DNA from 3 places in the Paenibacillus sp. FSL W8-0426 genome. Region 3 is predicted to be linked to each of the others. Evidence: predicted binding sites of a transcription regulator. Region 3 holds the regulator's gene; each other region holds the start of a gene.
What was found. The regulator Rex, encoded in region 3, represses fermentation and respiration genes when NADH is low (regulators of the CRP and FNR family bind a similar motif). The targets are predictions, from matches to a motif close to TTGTGAAATATTTCACAA.
Positions count from the first base shown of each region.

Region 1: a site for Rex is predicted at 3,908-3,925, ahead of MKY59_RS16660 (cytochrome ubiquinol oxidase subunit I). Genes of this name have one in related genera too.
Region 2: a site for Rex is predicted at 3,171-3,188, ahead of MKY59_RS26865 (cytochrome ubiquinol oxidase subunit I). Genes of this name have one in related genera too.

Region 1 covers NZ_CP150203.1:3,724,474-3,730,528, forward strand. The annotation lists gene cydD (thiol reductant ABC exporter subunit CydD) at 1-1,345, opposite strand, end outside; gene MKY59_RS16655 (cytochrome d ubiquinol oxidase subunit II) at 1,410-2,426, opposite strand; gene MKY59_RS16660 (cytochrome ubiquinol oxidase subunit I) at 2,423-3,787, opposite strand; gene MKY59_RS16665 (family 43 glycosylhydrolase) at 4,267-5,448, opposite strand.
Region 2 covers NZ_CP150203.1:5,915,942-5,921,996, reverse strand. The annotation lists gene MKY59_RS26870 (ATP-binding protein) at 247-3,093, shown strand; gene MKY59_RS26865 (cytochrome ubiquinol oxidase subunit I) at 3,447-4,793, shown strand; gene MKY59_RS26860 (cytochrome d ubiquinol oxidase subunit II) at 4,790-5,824, shown strand; gene MKY59_RS26855 (hypothetical protein) at 5,821-5,982, shown strand; gene MKY59_RS26850 (MBL fold metallo-hydrolase) at 6,040-6,055, shown strand, end outside.
Region 3 covers NZ_CP150203.1:4,332,052-4,338,106, reverse strand. The annotation lists gene dinG (ATP-dependent DNA helicase DinG) at 1-2,123, shown strand, start outside; gene MKY59_RS19210 (redox-sensing transcriptional repressor Rex) at 2,290-2,997, shown strand; gene MKY59_RS19205 (amidohydrolase) at 2,984-4,288, shown strand; gene MKY59_RS19200 (DUF5590 domain-containing protein) at 4,332-4,868, shown strand; gene MKY59_RS19195 (hypothetical protein) at 5,162-5,689, shown strand; gene MKY59_RS19190 (AAA family ATPase) at 5,682-6,055, shown strand, end outside.

The DNA of each region.
Region 1 (6,055 bases), 610 kb from region 3:
TATAAGGGTGCTGCGTTATATAGATAACTTGTTTAAACCATACTTCTTCATTCTCTTGCGAAAGCGGATTTCCGTTCACCAGAATGGTCCCCGAATCCGGTTTCAGCAAACCGGCAATAAGATGAAGCAGTGTCGTTTTACCGGCACCGCTTTTTCCAACAATGGCAATGTTGCTTCCAGGTTTAAGAAATACACTTCCCGAATAAAGTTCGAATGAATCCGGAGCATACTGAAACCGTACATTCTTTAGTTCTATCGAAGGCGGTATTGGAAGCGACTGGACATGGGGCATCGGGAAGGCTTCATCTGCTTTCGTCATTCGATCGTTCTCATCGCTTTCCTCGGTTCTCACCATGTTCTCCATTAGAACGGGTTTACCGTTACCCCTATTCTTCTCAAGCATGCTTTCCACCCTACGGATCGCCCCCATGCTTGTTCGTCCGCTGTGAAAAGCAGTGCCTGTATTTTTTAAGAGATTATAAAATTCCGGAACGAGCAACAAAACGAGAAATGCCGTGTGGAACGTCATGGATTTGAAAACAACCAACTGAATGGCCAATTCAAGAGCGACAATACCGATACTAAGCATCACAATGGATTCCAACATGAACGTATTCATGAATGCGATTTTCAAAATATCCATGGTTGTATCACGGTAGTTTAAACTGCTATGCTCTATCGCCTGCTGCTGTCGTTGGGCCCGGCCGAATATTTTCAATGTAACCAAGCCTTGGAGGGAATCCAAAAACGTACCGGAGAAGTGGGCCAGCTGCGCATATTTTTCTTCCGATTTATTTTTCGTCTTCAGTCCCACCAAGATCATGAAGATGGGAATAAACGGAGCCGTAAACAACATGATAAGACCTGAATTCGCATGTTGAGTAAACGTAACGACCAGAATCAAAATAGGGATGATCATGGCTTCTACCATTTTTGGCATGTACTGACTGAAATAATGATCGGCCTCATCTACTGCATCCAATGCTACGCTGACCTTTTCTCCCGTCTGTCCCCGAACACTTAAACCCATGGAAGAACGGGTCAAGCTACGCATAACAGATGCTCGCATGCTCGTCTTTGCGTTGGCCGCCATGTGCAGACCTATTCTCCCATTGCCAAATGATAACAGTGTACGTAAAGCCATAGTCACCAAAAGCATGCCAAGGATCAAAACGACGGATGAAAAAGAGGCTTTTTCCACGAAAATACGCTGGACGGCTTCTGCAAGCAGTGCAGCTTGAACAACGATGGCTGTACCAAGTACAAATGAAATGAGGGCAAGAAGAACGACGGATTTTCGTTGTGCAGACATTTGTTGAGCAATGAGGCTCGTCTTTCTTTTCACGTTAACCCTCCTCCTTTCTGGAGGTTGCGTTGAGGGATGCCCCTCAAGGCAACAATGAACTTGTCTATTTCTTTCCTTTCACATAATCCGCATCAAATAGAAAGAGTCTGAAGACCAAGATCAGTGAAGGAACCAAGAGACACATACCGCCGATAAACGCGACCACCAGTGCGAAGCCCATGGATGAGGAGGTGACGCTGCTTTGAATGGTGATGTATGGGTCAAGAATGTATGGATAATGTCCAATTCCGTAAGCAAAAAAAGCGCTGAAGAATTGCAGCATGATGCATATAAACGCCCAGCCGTAACGACGTCCTCGATATAACAGCCACATGGCGATCATAAAGAAGGCCACAGAAAATGCGAGCAGCCACCACAAATCCATCATATTTTGAAAATGCCGTTCATTGTGTTGGCCCAAAAAAATAAATGTCGTCAATGCGATCACGATTGTAGGTGTGCTCCAAAAAAGGGCATAGGTCCGCATCAATTTCAATGCTCCATGATCTTCAGCCCTCGAAGCGTAAAAAGCCAGAAAGGAAGCGCTGATGAATAAAACAGAAACAATGGCCAGCCCAACGATGCTCCAGGACAATGGACTGCTAAAGAGCGCCCAGTAATCCAACGAGGCCGTCTCTCCTTGTTTCAAAATAAATCCGCCTTCGGATAGCGTCAGCGCGACTGACAGTGAGGCAGGAATAAGCACCCCGGTTGCTCCATACAGAAACAGATAAACCAGATTATTTTTTGAACCATAATTCTCAAATGCATAAAATGAACCGCGAATCGCGAGCAAAATGACGGCAAGACTTCCTGGGACAAGCATGGCTGATCCATAATAATAGGAGGTTTCCGGGAAAAAGCCGATTATGCCAATGTAGAAAAAAACGAAAAATACATTCGTAATTTCCCAAACGGGCGATAAATAACGAGAAATCAGCTTATTGGTTACATGATCCTGTTTCGTTAATCGAGCATAAAAAGCAAAGAAACCTGCTCCAAAATCAATAGAAGCGATAATGATATATCCGTACAAAAACAACCAGAGCACCGAAATTCCAATCAATTCGTAACTCATCATGCGTGCTCACCCTTCAATGCTGTTTTATCGCTTGCATGCTGCATCCATTTCTCCATCTCAACTTCTGCCGGATTATGTTTGAACATGCGACGAAGGACAAGACCGCTAACGGTCCCCAACACGATGTATAGAAGAAGGAAGAAGAAAAAAAGGATTCTGACGCTTGGGGATGTCGTCGCGGCTTCCTCTACACGCATAAATCCTCGAATAATCCAAGGCTGCCTGCCGAGTTCTGCGTAAAACCATCCCAGCTCAACGCCTAAAATAGCAAGCGGTGCGCCTAATGCAACTAACCTCAGCAGCCACTTGTTGAATTCATTTCGCTTTTTCCAAAATACGAAGAGGAAATACAGAAAAGAAATGCCTAGCAATGCAAATCCAATGCCTGCCATCAAATCGAAAAAGTAATGAACGATAAGAGGCGGTTGTTCGTCGATCGGAAACTCATTCAGACCCGTTACTTCTGCATTGAAATTTCCAAAAGCCAAGAAACTTAGAAGTTTCGGAAGGTGAAGTGCACCTATAATTTCATGTTCAACATTAAGCCACCCTAAAAATATCAAATCGGCCCCGCTCTCCGTTTCAAAATGCCATTCTGCCGCTGCGAGCTTTTCGGGTTGATGCTCAGCCAAAAACTTAGCGGAGACGTCACCGGCCAATGTATTTATTAAACTGAACACCAAAACCACTGCCATCATCAGGTTTAAGGCTTTTTTGTGGTATCCAGAAGCTCCTTTTCGAAGCATTGCAAAAGCTGCAACGCCTGCCAGCAGAGCCGCTCCTGTTAAATAGGCCGAACTTAATACATGAAACACCTTGGAAAAGGTTGCCGTACTCAGCATGGCTTGAACGGGGTCAACGGCTGTGAATTGTCCTCCTTCAAACGTAAAACCTCCCGGTTGATTCATAAATCCGTTTACCGTTGTGATAAATACGGCTGACATCCCTGCCCCGACCACAATCGGAATGGTTAGCAGCCAATGCATCATGGGGTTTTTAAACCGATCCCATGTGTACAGGTAAATCCCTAGGAAAATGGCTTCAAAAAAGAAGGCGAACACCTCCATAAACAATGGAAGCGCAATAACATTACCCGCAAGCTTCATAAAATGAGGCCATACTAAAGAAAGCTGCAGCGAAATTGCTGTTCCCGTGACTACGCCTACCGCAACGGAGATAACGAACCCTCGTGACCACCTCTTTGCCATAAGTATGTAGTGCAGATCTTTTTTGCGGATGCCTATTAACTCGGCCAGTGAAATCATTAAAGGGATCCCCACGCCAAGTGTTGCGAAAATTACATGGAATGCTAGCGTCATACCAGTCACCAGTTTGCTCCATAGTACCGTATCCATCCCCATCTTTACCTTCTCCCCTCCAACTTTGTTTTTGTCTAAAATGAAGAAACAAAACATCAGGTTTAGATGCTGAACTTCATGACCTTCGGGGGCTAATTGATGCTTAGCTGCTTTGTGATTAGAAAGAGATTTTTTTCACATAGTAGGTTTGGCCGTAACCCGAAACTGTTGAAAGTGCGGTCCAAGTATTACAAAACCTGATATTTAAAATTTATTATATACTTGACGTTTAGCGTTGCAATTGTGGTCACGCCTTCTCCTCTAAACGTTCAAGGAAGGATCAATTCTTTCTTACAACTCCGTGAAAAATGTAAAAATCACCCGATTGGGCTATTGCGTAATAGAGCTAACCTATGGAGAAACATTACAGTTGGACCAACATGCTGAATTAATACTTCTTTAGTTTCATCTCAAAAAAAAAAAACTTTCTTCTAATTCATTGTTAGTCACACAATAACTAGAAGAAAGGTTTTGGGTTGTCATTAATTCAAGCTATTCGTAGCATCTTGCACCGTGATTCTTAATTTCGCTTTGTTTCCAGCCGGATCAAGCTTCCATCCCGGTTCACCGAAGTATGGCGTACCGTCCGGCTTCCATAAGAGCTGCTGAACTCGGGCGTGTCGGTTCGGATCATACAAGGGCTCTCCCGAAATCTCCTTATAGGGACGGGCATGGTAGACAAAAAGGAGCTTTGAGCCGTCTTCGGACATCGTAAAGCTGTTATGCCCCGGCCCATATTGAGAATTAGACTCGCTGCTTGAGAACACCGGTTCTTTCGATTTGGTCCATGAAGACGGATCAAGCAGATCACTCGTTTCATCCGCCGTGAGCAGCCCCATGCAATAACGATCATCAGTCCCGCTGGCCGAGTAGGCCATGAAAACACGCCCGTTCTTGATCAGAACTGCCGGCCCTTCGTTCACGCGGTGCAGCTGAATCTCCCAATCATATTCCGGAGAAGAGATTTTTACAGGCTCGGTCGAAATGGACCATGGCGTATCCATCCGAGCGATATAAAGGCAAGATTCCTCAACAATCTGAGCCCAAACCAAATAACGCTGCCCCCGATGTTCGAACGTGGTGGCATCGAGTGAGAAGCTTTCAACCGGCAGCTTGATTCGCCCCTTTTCAATCCATCTTGTCGTAAGTGGATCGTTGTCCTCACATTCCAGGACATAAGGACGGATTGCCCACTTGTCTTCTGCCGTTCCGGCCGCGAAGTAGATATACCACTTTCCATCAATATGATGAAGCTCTGGTGCCCAAATATGGCTGCCCATCTCCCCCTCTTCGTGTTTCGTCCAGACGACCATCTCCTCGGCATCGGAAAGGCCGCTGATGGTCCGGGATCTCCGCAGCACGATGCGATCGTACTCTGGCACAGAACCCGTAAAATAGTAGTATCCGTCCGTATGCTTAAGCACATAAGGATCGGCGCGATTCAGCACAAGCGGATTCGGATACTCGTCATCTTTAACGGTTCCTTCAACGGTAACCGTACCTGACTGCTCAAGCAGAACGGGCGGGATGCTTTCCCATACCACCGGCAATGTCGTATTTATGCCATTCTCCAATTCGGCCTCGACGAAGCTCGGTAGCTGCAGCGGCTCACCTATGGCCAAACGGATCGAATGCTCGCGAATGTCTTTTATTTTCATCATCATCGTTATGTCCCTCCCTAAAGTTGAACGATCTTGATCACTTGTTAACCTATCAAGCCCTTGAGCGATATATGCCAATCTCTTATGAACATGGAAATCCAGCATCCTCCACATAACCTATAATAAAACTACATCAGTAGTCTAGATCAGAACTAAAGGTCTTACCTTGCAAATTTAAGTTCATTATAATGAGCTCCAACGATTCTTTATTTGTTATAATCTAAACACAATTACTCCCAAAATATAAAGTTCACTTCTCCTAATAGGGGTTCTCAATCTTCTTTATGGGAGTAGTAAGTCGTAAGGTACCAGCTCAACATGCCTCGTAAGCCCCTCGTCCTCTCCCTATCTAATTTTAAAGCATCTTAATCGGATGAGCTTGAATGCCTTGTCATTAGCATCTCTTGAGCTTTTTGCGGATCGTTCATAAGTAGAGTACGATACTCCAGCATCTTGTTAAGGGTGTCCAGCATTCGGTCCCTTGAGCTCTATTCCTAATTAATCCCCTTAAGTCGCGACCTTATTGTCAAAATACCCGCTATGAGGTACATAAAAGAAGTAACTCCAAACAATTTAAAAATACTCGGGGTCATCGTCATATATAGGCTGA
Region 2 (6,055 bases), 1.6 Mb from region 3:
ATGAAGTTTTTGCAAATCCATCAACATTTACCAAAACTATGCCATGTCATATTTACAGTATAATGGATCAGAACGATTTGGAGAAGAAAAGGGAACTCCGAAAAACACTCGACAAATCAAGCGCAATTCGGAAGCCTAACGTATTTTCGTCAAATAGGGCGTTAATGAAACAGTTTGTTTGCATGGGGAGGAAACGAAGTTGCTAAAAAATAGACGTAAAATGATAGGTTGGGCCAAACATTGCCTATGATTCGTACAAAAATCGGAAAAACGGTGCTGGATTGGACGCTGTCGCGGCTGCGCATTCCTTGGATCGCCACGATGGTGCTTGTTGTGCTGGGTACATTGGGCAGCGTATACGCCATCACGATGTTCTACGGCGTTCAATTGATGCTCGGCGGTGCGGCAGTGCTTGTTGCCTTGCGCCTGCATGGCGGAAAGTATGGCGGCATGGCTTTGGTGGGCATTTTCGGTTTAAAATGTCTCCTCTTAGACATGCCTTACAGCATTTGGGTCGGTGCAGCAATCCATGCTTTGGAATTCATCTGGATGCTGGGGTGGCAGAAGCGTTGGAAAAACGGCAGCATGATGACGGCCAACGCCACGTTTTGGCTAGTATTGTTTTTGCCGATTGTCGGTCTCGGCCACTTTGTCTTTGGTATGGAAATGGATGATTTGAGATTTGCGTATATCCATGCCGCTCTGGTCGGTATGGTGAATGCGCTATTGGCGGGAATCGTCGTCGACTTCTGGATTACGCACAGCGAGCATCCAATGAAGCGTGCGGGCGCGATTCCTCTTCACAGAATCGCGTTTAAATACGTGGTTGCCTTTGTTGTATCCGTTTCACTTGTACTGCTGTCGGCGGATAGCCGCAGACAGCTGGATCAAATTCGGGATGCCATTGTGACCAGCCTAAGACATGCTACCGATCTGATTGACAAGAAAGTGGGGGTTCCAGTGGTTCCTTCGGGACAATTGCAATCAACCCTGAGGCAATATAGCGAATTTATGGATGTCGGCATCATCATTTTGGGATCAGACGATCGTGTGGTGGGTTCGTCCTCCGAGCTTTACCCGGTTGGTGCAGCATTGCCAGCGAAGCAGGAACGCGTTTTGCAGGCAGGGGGCGACCCCTTGTTACTCTCGGATGCCGTGGCATCCAGCGATATTTTGGATTACTGGAGGCAGGCGGTTTTCATCAATGAGAAATGGCAGGCGCCGGCCGAGGGGTATCGTCTTATCGTACTGTCAAGCCCTTCCAAGTTTTATCCTCATATTGCATCAATCTATCTGACCACGATCCAATCCCTGTTGGTCATTATTTTGGTATCCATGATCATTGCCGCGCCGATCAGCAAAAAAGTCGTAAGCCCATTGAAACGGATTACGCTTATGACGAGTGCACTCTCCAGACTGCTGATTCGACAAGGGGAAATGAAATGGCCGATAAGCCATGTAACGGAAGTCCAGATTTTGATCGGCAACTTGCGCAAAATGTCCGACGTGCTGCTTGAGCAGTTCGAGCAGATTCGCCAGGACAAGATAACGCTGGAGGACCGTGTAAGGGAGCGTACCAAGGAACTGAGAAACAGCGAAGAAATCAAGCGGGCCATCGTAGATTCATCCATCGAGGCCATCATTGCTGTCGATGCATGCGGAAAAATCATTGAGTTCAATCCCGAGGCCGAGCGCATGTTCGGGCTGCGGAGGGAAGACGTGGTATATCAGAAAAATGCCCCTTCCCTGTTTCAGGGAGCCACTTGCGATGAAATCAAGCAAAAGCTTGAACGTCGCGAGTTTAATACAGGCAAGCGGCATACCCACATCGAGGAAATTTACGGCATCAGGCGCGACGGATCCGTTTTTCCGATCGAATACAAAATTGTCGAGATTCGCTTAGGCAACAAAGAGTCATTATACAATCTGTTTATCAAGGATATTACCGAGCGAACAAGAGCTGAAGAGGATCGCGTGCGCGATGCGCTTGCGCTGGAACAGCTGAACGCCGAATTGGTGCGCGAGAAACAGGCCATTCAGGAACAGCGCGACATCAGCGAGCAGTTCATTGAATCGGTCCGCGAAGGCTTGGTCATGTCCGACCGGTCTGGAACGATCACGATCGTCAATCGCCGCATTGAGGAGATGTTCGGTTTGGGGGATTTCCTTGGACGCTCCATCGAAGATCTGGCCCTGTCCATTGAGCGGTCCGTGCTCACGGATAATTTCAACCTGCTCGATCAGACGCGCGCGTTTCTGAAAGGCGAGCAGGCTTTTGCGGAAACCGAATTTGTTCTGGATAATGCGTCCAAAAGTGTTTTTTCTCTATATATGAAACAGATTGACGTACCCGGCAGAAACCATGGCTTCCTGCTGGTGTTCCGGGACAGGACGGAAGAAGAACATCTTAACCGCATGAAGCACGAGCTGATCAGCGTTGTTTCACATGAACTTCGCACGCCAGTCGCCACTATTATGGGGTATGTGGAACTGATGATGCTGTATGATCTTCCCGCCTCGCAGCGCCTTGAATTTTTAGGGAAAATTACGTCCGAGGGGGCCCGGCTCAGCAGTTTGCTGGATGACGTGCTGGATATCCAACGATTGGATAACGGAAGCTTGACCTACCACATGACCTATGTTCCTATGCTGGAACTGGTGGAGGGCGTGGCCGAACAGTGGAACATCAAATCAGTACAACGCATATATGTGCATGCCTTTAACGGGGACTTCTTCGCTTATGCTGATCAGAACCGGATGGCACAGGTGCTGCACAACCTCGTTGGCAATGCGGTCAAATACTCGCCTGGTGCCGATCGCATCGATATTACGTTATGGGAAGAGAAGAAGTGGTTATGCATCGATGTAAGGGATTACGGCATCGGCATTGCCGAAGAGGTGCAGGACATGCTGTTTACGAAGTTTTACCGGGTGGACAATTCGGACCATCGCCAGATTGGCGGAACGGGTCTGGGGTTATATATTTCGCGTAAAATCGTGGAAGATCACCATGGGAAGCTGACGGTGATGTCTGCGCCAGGCAAGGGGAGCACGTTCAAGGTCCGGCTTCCCAAACAAGAGGCGCTCGTATGAATAATTGACGGCTGACGGGATAATAAAGCCTTAACCCCTACTGGATGCATCGCATTCAAGTAGCGGTTAAGGCTTCTTTGTGTCAGTTTTCACATTCGCGGATAAAAGCGGATAAAAAAGGAATCTTTTGCAAACGGTATAGGTAAACGACATTCGCATCCGTTAAAGGGAGGAGGCGTGATATGTTTCGCAAAGAAGAGAAAACGCTTGTGATCGTTTGTCTGGTTGCCGCGGTCGTCGTACTTTACGCCGTGGTGAAGAGCATCATTCGCATCATGAATTATTAGTTGTTCGAAGGAAGAAGGGCGATGCCCGGAACCTATCATTGACTAACAGTGAGGAGTGTCACCCTGATGACAACGCTGGACCCTGTTCTGCTAAGCCGGATATTGACCGGATTAACCCTGTTTGTACATATTATCTTTGCATCGATCGGCGTTGGCGTGCCGCTCATGATCGCTCTTGCGGAGTGGCGCGGATTGCGCAAGAACGACGTGCACTACACCCTGCTTGCCCGCAGGTGGGCGCGAGGCTTTGTCATCACCGTAGCGGTCGGCGTAGTAACCGGCACCTCGATTGGATTGCAGCTCAGCTTGTTATGGCCCATGTTCATGCGGGTGGCGGGACAGGCGATTGCCCTGCCGCTGTTCATGGAGACGTTCGCCTTTTTCATAGAGGCGATATTCCTTGGCATATACCTGTACACCTGGGATCGTTTCAAAAATAAATACACGCACATGCTGCTGCTCATCCCGGTTGCGCTCGGTTCGTCGGCATCGGCCATTTTTATCACTACCGTCAATTCGTTCATGAACCAGCCGCAGGGCTTCACCCTGATCGATGGCATCATGAAGGACATTCATCCTATAGCGGCCATGCTGAATCCCGCTACGCCAACCAAGGTAACCCATGTGCTTGCATCCTCCTATACGCTCAGCGCGGGTTTGCTTGCAGGCATCGCCGCTTTCAGCATGCTGCGGGGCAGGGGCCATGTTTATTATAAAAAGGCATTGAAACTGACGACCGTCAGCGCACTTGTATTTGCCGTCAGCACTATTATGCTCGGGGATTCCTCCGGCAAATTTCTGGCCAAATACCAACCGGAGAAGCTGGCCGCGGCCGAATGGCATTTCAAAACGATGAAAGAAGCACCGCTCGTATATGGAGGCATATTGGACGAGAACAACGAAGTCAAGTATGCGCTTGAAATTCCCTACGCGCTAAGCATCCTTGCCGGAAATCGGCCGGATACCGAAGTGAAGGGGCTTGAGGAGTATCCGGCCGATCTGAGGCCGCCGCTCTCGATTCACTATATGTTCGATTTGAAGGTGACGACAGGAGTGATCATTTTCCTGATTCCTGTCCTGTACGTGTTTCGGCGCTGGCTTCCGGGACGCAAACCGTATCCGAAATGGCTGCTCATGGGCATCGTGTTTCTGGGACCGCTGGCGATGATTGCGATCGAGCTCGGCTGGATGTTCGCGGAGGTTGGACGCCAACCGTGGATTTTGCGCGGATACATGAAGGTATCCGAGGCTGCCACGACGTCCACTTCCGTAGGCTGGATGCTTGTTCTGTTCATTTTGCTGTATCTGGTCCTTTGTTTCTCTTGCATCCGTGTCCTCAGCAAGCTGTTCCGCAACAAGGAAGCGGAGAAGGAGCTGGAGTCGCTCGGGCTTGAGGGAGGGATCGTGCATTGAGCTTTGAAATTGCGGGCATTGCGATTTTGTGGACGTTTCTGTTCGGATACCTGATCGTTGCGTCGATCGATTTTGGCGCAGGGTTCTTCAGCTTTTACAGTGTACTCTCCGGGCATGAGAATAAAATCCACAACATCATACAGCGCTATCTCTCGCCGGTGTGGGAAGTGACGAACGTCTTTCTCATCTTTTTCGTGGTCGGATTGGTCGGATTTTATCCGGACAGCGCGTTTTACTATGGAACTGCGCTGCTGGTGCCCGGCTCGCTTGCCATCGTGCTGCTTGCGATTCGCGGCGTATATTACGCCTATAACACCTATGGAAACAACGGCCAGAACAGCCGGATATACATGGCCTTGTATGGGGCGACAGGGCTGCTGATTCCCGCCGTGTTCTCCACCATTTTGGCGATCTCCGAAGGGGGGATTATCGAGCAGTCGGGAGAGAGGGTTTTGTTTAGCTGGGGCGAATTTTTGACCAATCCTTACACATGGTCTGTCGTGCTGTTGGCATTGGTGAGCGTGCTTTATATTTCCGCCATGTTCCTGTCCTACTACGCCAAGAGAGCGGAAGATGAGACAGCGTTTGAAGTATTGAGGGAATATGCCTTGCTATGGAGCCTGCCTACCATCTTTGCCAGCTTTCTGGCGTTTTTGCAAATCAACAAGCAGAACCCGCAGCATTTTCAGAACATGCTGGGCATTTCATGGATGTTTATTGCCTCCTTCGTCTGCTTCGTCATTGCGGTATCACTCGTATGGAAACGCAAGTACATGGGGTGGTGCTTCGTAGCTGTCATGCTGCAGTTTGCTTTTGCCTGGTACGGGTATGGCCGCTCGCATTTGCCCTACATCCTGTATCCGTACGTTAACATTTACGACAGCTTCACGAACCGCACGATGGGAATCGCGCTGATTACCGCGTTCAGTCTGGGGCTGTTGGTGCTGATTCCGTCGCTGGTGCTGATCATGAGACTGTTCCTGTTCGATGCCGATTACGTGCGAGGCCGAACGGGGAAAAAGAAAGGATGAATACGATGTATGCAGAAGGCGTATCCGGCATTCCGGGCGTAACGGGATTAAGTTTTTTCGAAACGTTCACGATCATGTACGCTCCGCCGCTTATTATCGTCGCAGCGATCGCTTTTTTGTTCATCTATATGGCGGCAAGCGGCAATCCGAAGGACTAGCCTTTTTTCAATTCGGCGAAATATGGGTTAAAATAGGTGAAGGGAGGAGGTCCTTTCATGCCTAAAATCCGCT
Region 3 (6,055 bases):
ATATGGAGCAGGTTCGGAGCAACCTGCAGAATACGCTGGAGCATTATGAAGAACGCGAGGCGCAGACCCAGATGTTCAGCAGCGTCCGGCAAGCCCTGAGCGAGGATAAACACCTGCTCATCGAAGCCGGAACGGGCACGGGGAAATCGCTCGGTTACCTGCTGCCAGCCATCTATGAGAGCGTGAAGCAGGAACAAAAGGTAATGGTCAGCACGCATACGATCAACCTGCAGGAACAGCTGCGGGAGCGGGATATTCCTCTTTTGACCCAAGTTGTGCCTTTTCCTTTTAAAGCTGCGGTATTTAAAGGACGAGGACACTACCTGTGCCTGCGCAAATTCGAGCACAAGATTAACGGCCGCGAATTTTCGACGCCGAAGGAAGATTATTTTACCGCGGCGCAGATGATCGTCTGGCTTACCCAGACCGAGACCGGGGACGACGAGGAACTGAATCTCAGCGGCCGCGGCGGGGACTTCTGGGAGACGGTGCAGAGCGAATCGGAATCCTGTCTGGGGCGCTCCTGTCCTTGGTTCCGCAAATGTTATTATCACCGGGCCAAGCATGAAGCAGGCTTATCGGACATCGTCATCACGAACCATTCGAAGCTGTTTACCGACGTAAAGGCCAGCCATCAGCTGCTGCCGTCCTACGAGAGCCTTGTCATCGACGAGGCCCATCACTTGGAAGATGTAGCAGGAAAACATCTTGGACTTCATATGAAATATTTCACATTGGTGCATACGTTAACGCGTTTGTTCAAAGACAGCCGCAACGGACAGCTTCCGCTGCTGCGTTCTCAGCTGTCGGGACATGAACGTTCCGTCGAATGGGGATCGGCCATTGACCAGATGTTCCCGATTGCGCTGGAAGCCAAAGAAATATGGGATCGGCTCAGCGAGGCGCTGTTTAACCTGCTGCCGGAACGGACCGACGCTTCTCCGGGAGAGACGGGACAATTTTCCCTGCGTTTGAAGAGCACGCAGAAGCCGGCCAAGTGGGAGGAATTGCAGAACGAGGAGAATCAGCTTTACGTCACGCTTGGCGATCTCATTCGCAAGGGAGACAAGCTGATGCTCGAGCTGAAAGAGGATCAGGACGACTATCAGTCGGACAGCTTGATCACGGACATTACGGGCTTGTTCAAAGACCTTTCCACGCTGCGCGAAAACCTGCGCTTCTTCATGCGAATGGACGATGCTGCCACGGTGTATTGGATGGAAGCAAGCGGCCAGTTCCGCAGCAAATCGCTGCAATTGTATGCCGTTCCCGTGGACGTGAGCGCGCAGCTGAAGGAAATGTTTTTCGATAAAAAAAGAAGCGTCGTGCTTACGTCTGCCACACTGTCCGTGGATAAGTCGTTTCAATTCATGATTGACCAGCTTGGCCTGCAGGAAGCCGCGGAGCATGATCGTTTGCTCACGGCGATGCTGCCGTCTCCGTTCCGCTACCGCGATCAGGCGCTGCTGGTGATACCGCGCGATTTCCCGAGCGTGAAAGGGTCGATCGGGGACGCGCATTTCGTGGACATGCTGGTACGATCGTTGGCCGAGACGGCCATCGCTACGCGCGGGCGCATGATGGTGCTGTTTACGTCTTACCGCATGCTGCGCCAAGTGTATGACCCGCTTAAGGAAGCATTGTCCGGAAACGAAATCTCCTTGCTCGGTCAGGGCGTGGACAGCGGCAGCCGGTCCAAGCTCACCCGCAGGTTCCAAGACGCCAAAGCGACGGTGCTTCTCGGGACGAGCAGTTTTTGGGAAGGCGTGGACATACCTGGGGATGCATTGACATGTCTGGCTATTGTCAGGTTACCGTTCCAGCCGCCGAATCATCCGCTCCTGGAAGCCAAAAGTGAATTATTGCAGCAGCAGAAAAAAAACCCGTTCATGAAGCTGTCTGTGCCTCAGGCGGTCATTCGTTTCAAGCAAGGATTCGGAAGGCTGGTTCGCACAGCCAAGGATCGCGGCGTTGTTATCGTATACGATACGCGGGTGATCGAATCATATTACGGAAAATACTTTTTATATTCCTTGCCTGGGCCAAAAATGGAACACATGCTGACCGAGCAAATGGTTCCGCGCATCAGCGAATGGCTCGAACAAGACGTTGAACAAACCTAATTCAGGTAGAAACGACAGAACATTTTTCGGCAATGTTGCGAAACGCCTGCAAAAGGCGGTACACTTGTTGAGATTACATGGCTGCGGGTTGATACGTTAAAGAAGTACATCAAATATAAGGCGGCATCCTTCCTCTAAAATGATTCGAATTAGAGTACACGGCGGGATGCCTCCCTTTTCATCTATTTATCGCGCTTTGGCAAGGAGGAGCAAAAAAAACATGAAATCAGATAAAATTTCGGAAGCCGTCGTGAGGCGGTTGCCGGTATATCTGCGTTATTTGAGTGAATTGCACCAACGTGAGGTAACGACGGTTTCTTCGCAGGAGCTGGGACAGCGCCTGGACCTCAATCCGGCCCAGATCCGCAAGGATTTGGCCTATTTCGGCGATTTTGGCCGCAAGGGCATCGGGTATGACGTATCGTATCTCATTGAGAAAATCCGCCATATCCTGAAGATCGACCAGCAAATCAATGTTGCGTTGGTAGGAGCCGGTAACCTGGGTCATGCCTTGTCCAACTATAATGCTTACTTAAAGGACAACATGAAAATCGTGGCTGTGTTCGATGCATATGAACCCAAGATCGGCACCCAAATCAACAGCTTGAAAGTGCAAGCGATGAATGAGCTGACGGAATCGGTCAGAAACCTTAATATTCGCATCGGCATCATCACCGTCCCCGATACCGAAGCGCAGAATGTGGCCGACCGGTTGATCGAATCCGGGATCGAAGCCATCCTGAATTTTGCGCCAACCATCTTGAAAACCCCGCCGCATGTTCGTATTCATAATGCGGACTTTACGACGGATTTGCTAAGCCTTGCGTATTATTTGGAAAATGGAAAGGACGACGAGCAGGATGACGACAAATAAATGGGTTATACACAACGGCAAATTCGCCGTAAACAAAGGTTTGGAATGGAACGTGGTTCAAGGATACATGGTGGTGGAAGACGACAAAATTCAGTATATCGGCGAATCCTTGCCGGCAGAAGATGAAAGCCTGCCGAAAGTGGACGGAAAAGGATTGCTCTTTCTGCCAGGTTTGATCAATACGCACGGACATGCCGCCATGTCGCTGCTGAGAGGCCACGGGGATGATCTGGCGCTGCAGGTATGGCTGCAGGAGAAAATGTGGCCGATGGAGGCGAAAATGACGTCTGAGGACGTTTATTGGGGGGCGTCCTTGTCGGTGCTTGAGATGCTCAAAGGAGGAACGACGGCTTTTCTGGACATGTATGATCACATGGATCAGGTTGCCAAAGTCGTGGAGCAATCCGGCATTCGTGCAGCGCTCGCTCGCGGCGTCATCGGTCTTTGCTCCGAAGAGGAACAGAAGCACAAGCTCGGCGAAGCGGCTGCGTTTGCCCGCGACTGGAACGGGAAGGCAAATGGACGGATTACTGCCGTAATGTCTCCGCATGCGCCTTATACGTGCCCTCCGGATTACATAGAAAAGTTTGTGCAGGTTGCCCATGATCTGAATTTGCCGCTTCATACCCATATGTCCGAAACGCTGCGCGAAGTGGAACAGAACGTGACCGATTACGGTCTGCGTCCTGTAGCGCACTTGGAGAAGCTTGGCTTTTTCTCGCGGCCTTCCCTCGTGGCTCATGCCGTGCATTTAAACGATGAGGAAATCGAGATTTTGGCTCGCCATAACGTTGCAGTATCTCATAATCCGGGCAGCAATCTGAAGCTGGCTTCCGGCATTGCGCGAGTTCCTGAGCTGCTGAAAGCGGGCGTGACCGTTTCTTTGGGAACAGACGGACCGGCGAGCAATAACAATTTGGACATGTTTGAAGAGATGCGTCTGGCGGCATTGATTCATAAAGGCGTGTCCGGTGATCCGACTGCGGTTCCGGCCGGCGAAGCGCTTCTGCTTGGAACGGCATACGGAGCACGCTCGATTTTCCTCGACAATACCGGCTTGCTTGAAACGGGAATGAAGGCGGATTTCATCGGGGTCAACATAGACCAGCCTCATCTGTACCCGCATACCGATCTGATTTCCCATGCCATTTATTCGGCGTCGGCCAAAGACGTGGAGCATGTGTGGGTAGATGGCAAACAAGTGGTGAAACATGGCGAGTGCCTGACGATGGACGAGGAACGCATTTTGCGTGAAGCTCAATCGGCGTTTGAGGGCCTGCTCGCCCGTTAATTTCTCATGGGCGCAGCCTCATCAGGGAAAGGGAGTTCGGCTTTTGAAGAAAAAGAAAAAGAAAAAGTGGATATGGATATCGCTGCTGATCCTGATCGTGGCGTTGATTGTATTGCAGCGCTATTACGTCTATGTGACCAAGGACCAGCGCAATCAGGAGGCGCTCGCCCTGCAGGCCGCCCAGCAGCAGCTGGAGCTGACGTCCTACGATAATTTTCAAAAATTCGTATGGGGACAGAAAGAGGGCGAAGACAGCATCTATTGGACGCTGAGCGGCACCAATAAGGATAACCAGGACGTCATTGTGTGGGTCAAGTTCGACGAGACGGGGAAACCGTTGTCCGGGGCGGGGGCAGTGCATAGCGAGCTGCTGCAGAACGGAATGTCCGAAGCTCAAATTCGCCAAAGATTCGCTTCCGAAGTCCCGAATGGCGAAATCAAGCGAATCCTGCCTGGCGTCGTGAACGGCATTTATGTATGGCAAGTTTATTATCATGATGATACACACAGTTATTATCGTTTCTATCGTTTTAGCAATGGGGAGCAAGTGGATCTGGTATATACGATTCCGAACAGCTGACATGCTTACGACCAAACAACCGACAGCGAATGTTGCTGATCGGTTGTTTGCCGTACTTTGATGAAAATTTTGGATTTAAGTAGTTAAAATTAATAAATTCTTCAAATAATCGCCTTCGAAATCGTATATACGATGTGATATACTCAGATATGTACTTGTTGTGCAAATTCGAATGACGGAAATGCTGGAATTTTAGCAAGATGCACGTGCTTGTCGGCTTGCAGCATTTCCGCAGATGACTATACAACGCCCTGTATGGATTCATGCGGGCTAATTTTGGAGGGGAAGCACACTTGAAGTTAAAAGTATTGCCTATTGCTTTAACTGTCGTGATTTCAGCCGTCGTATTGTTTGGAGGTTGGTTTGCATATCGTCAGGTTGCCGTGCATAACCCCATTGAAAAAATGGTGACCCAGTATGACGGGGTCAAAGACGCTCAAATAACCATTAACCGCAATGACGTGTTGTTGAAACTTGATTTGCAGCCGGATGTCGATCTGGGCAAGCTGGTTCAATATATTCATAAAGAAGGACAAACCTTAATCGGTTCACGTTCCATCAAACTGGACGTCGTCGACCGTTCCAACGAAACGCTTGACAACTGGTGGGGAGAGGCGTTGTTCACCGTGGCTCAGGCTATGGAAAACAAACAGTATGCTGAAATTACGCCAACGCTAAGCAAGATGGCTACAGGCGGCATTAAGGTCAATACAGCGATGGACGATAAAAACGTATACGTTAGCCTCAGGGACGGAAATGCGAGCAAGTTTGTCATTTTGCCGCGTGTTCCGGGACAGATAGGAGTGTGGCCGAATGCCTAAATGGACAAAGGAAATTATCATTGGATTCATACCCGTGTTGCTGATTTTTCTCGCATTTATAGGGTTTAATATCATTCCCGTTCTCATTGCAGGTTTGCTGGTCGGAGCACTGATTCTGACGATGCAAATGCGCGGAGGAATCACGGTGGGAGCCGGGCAAGAGCGCAAACGCAAGAAAAAAGGGCCTTCCAAGCTCACCTTTGAGGAAATCGGTGGTCAGGACAGCGCCAAACAAGAGCTGCGCGAAGCACTGGACTTTTTGATTCGTCACGAGGAGATTCGGAAGTTCGGCATTCGGCCGTTGAAGGGCATTTTGTTGACAGGGCCTCCGGGAACGGGCAAAACGCTGATGGCCAAAGCGGCGGC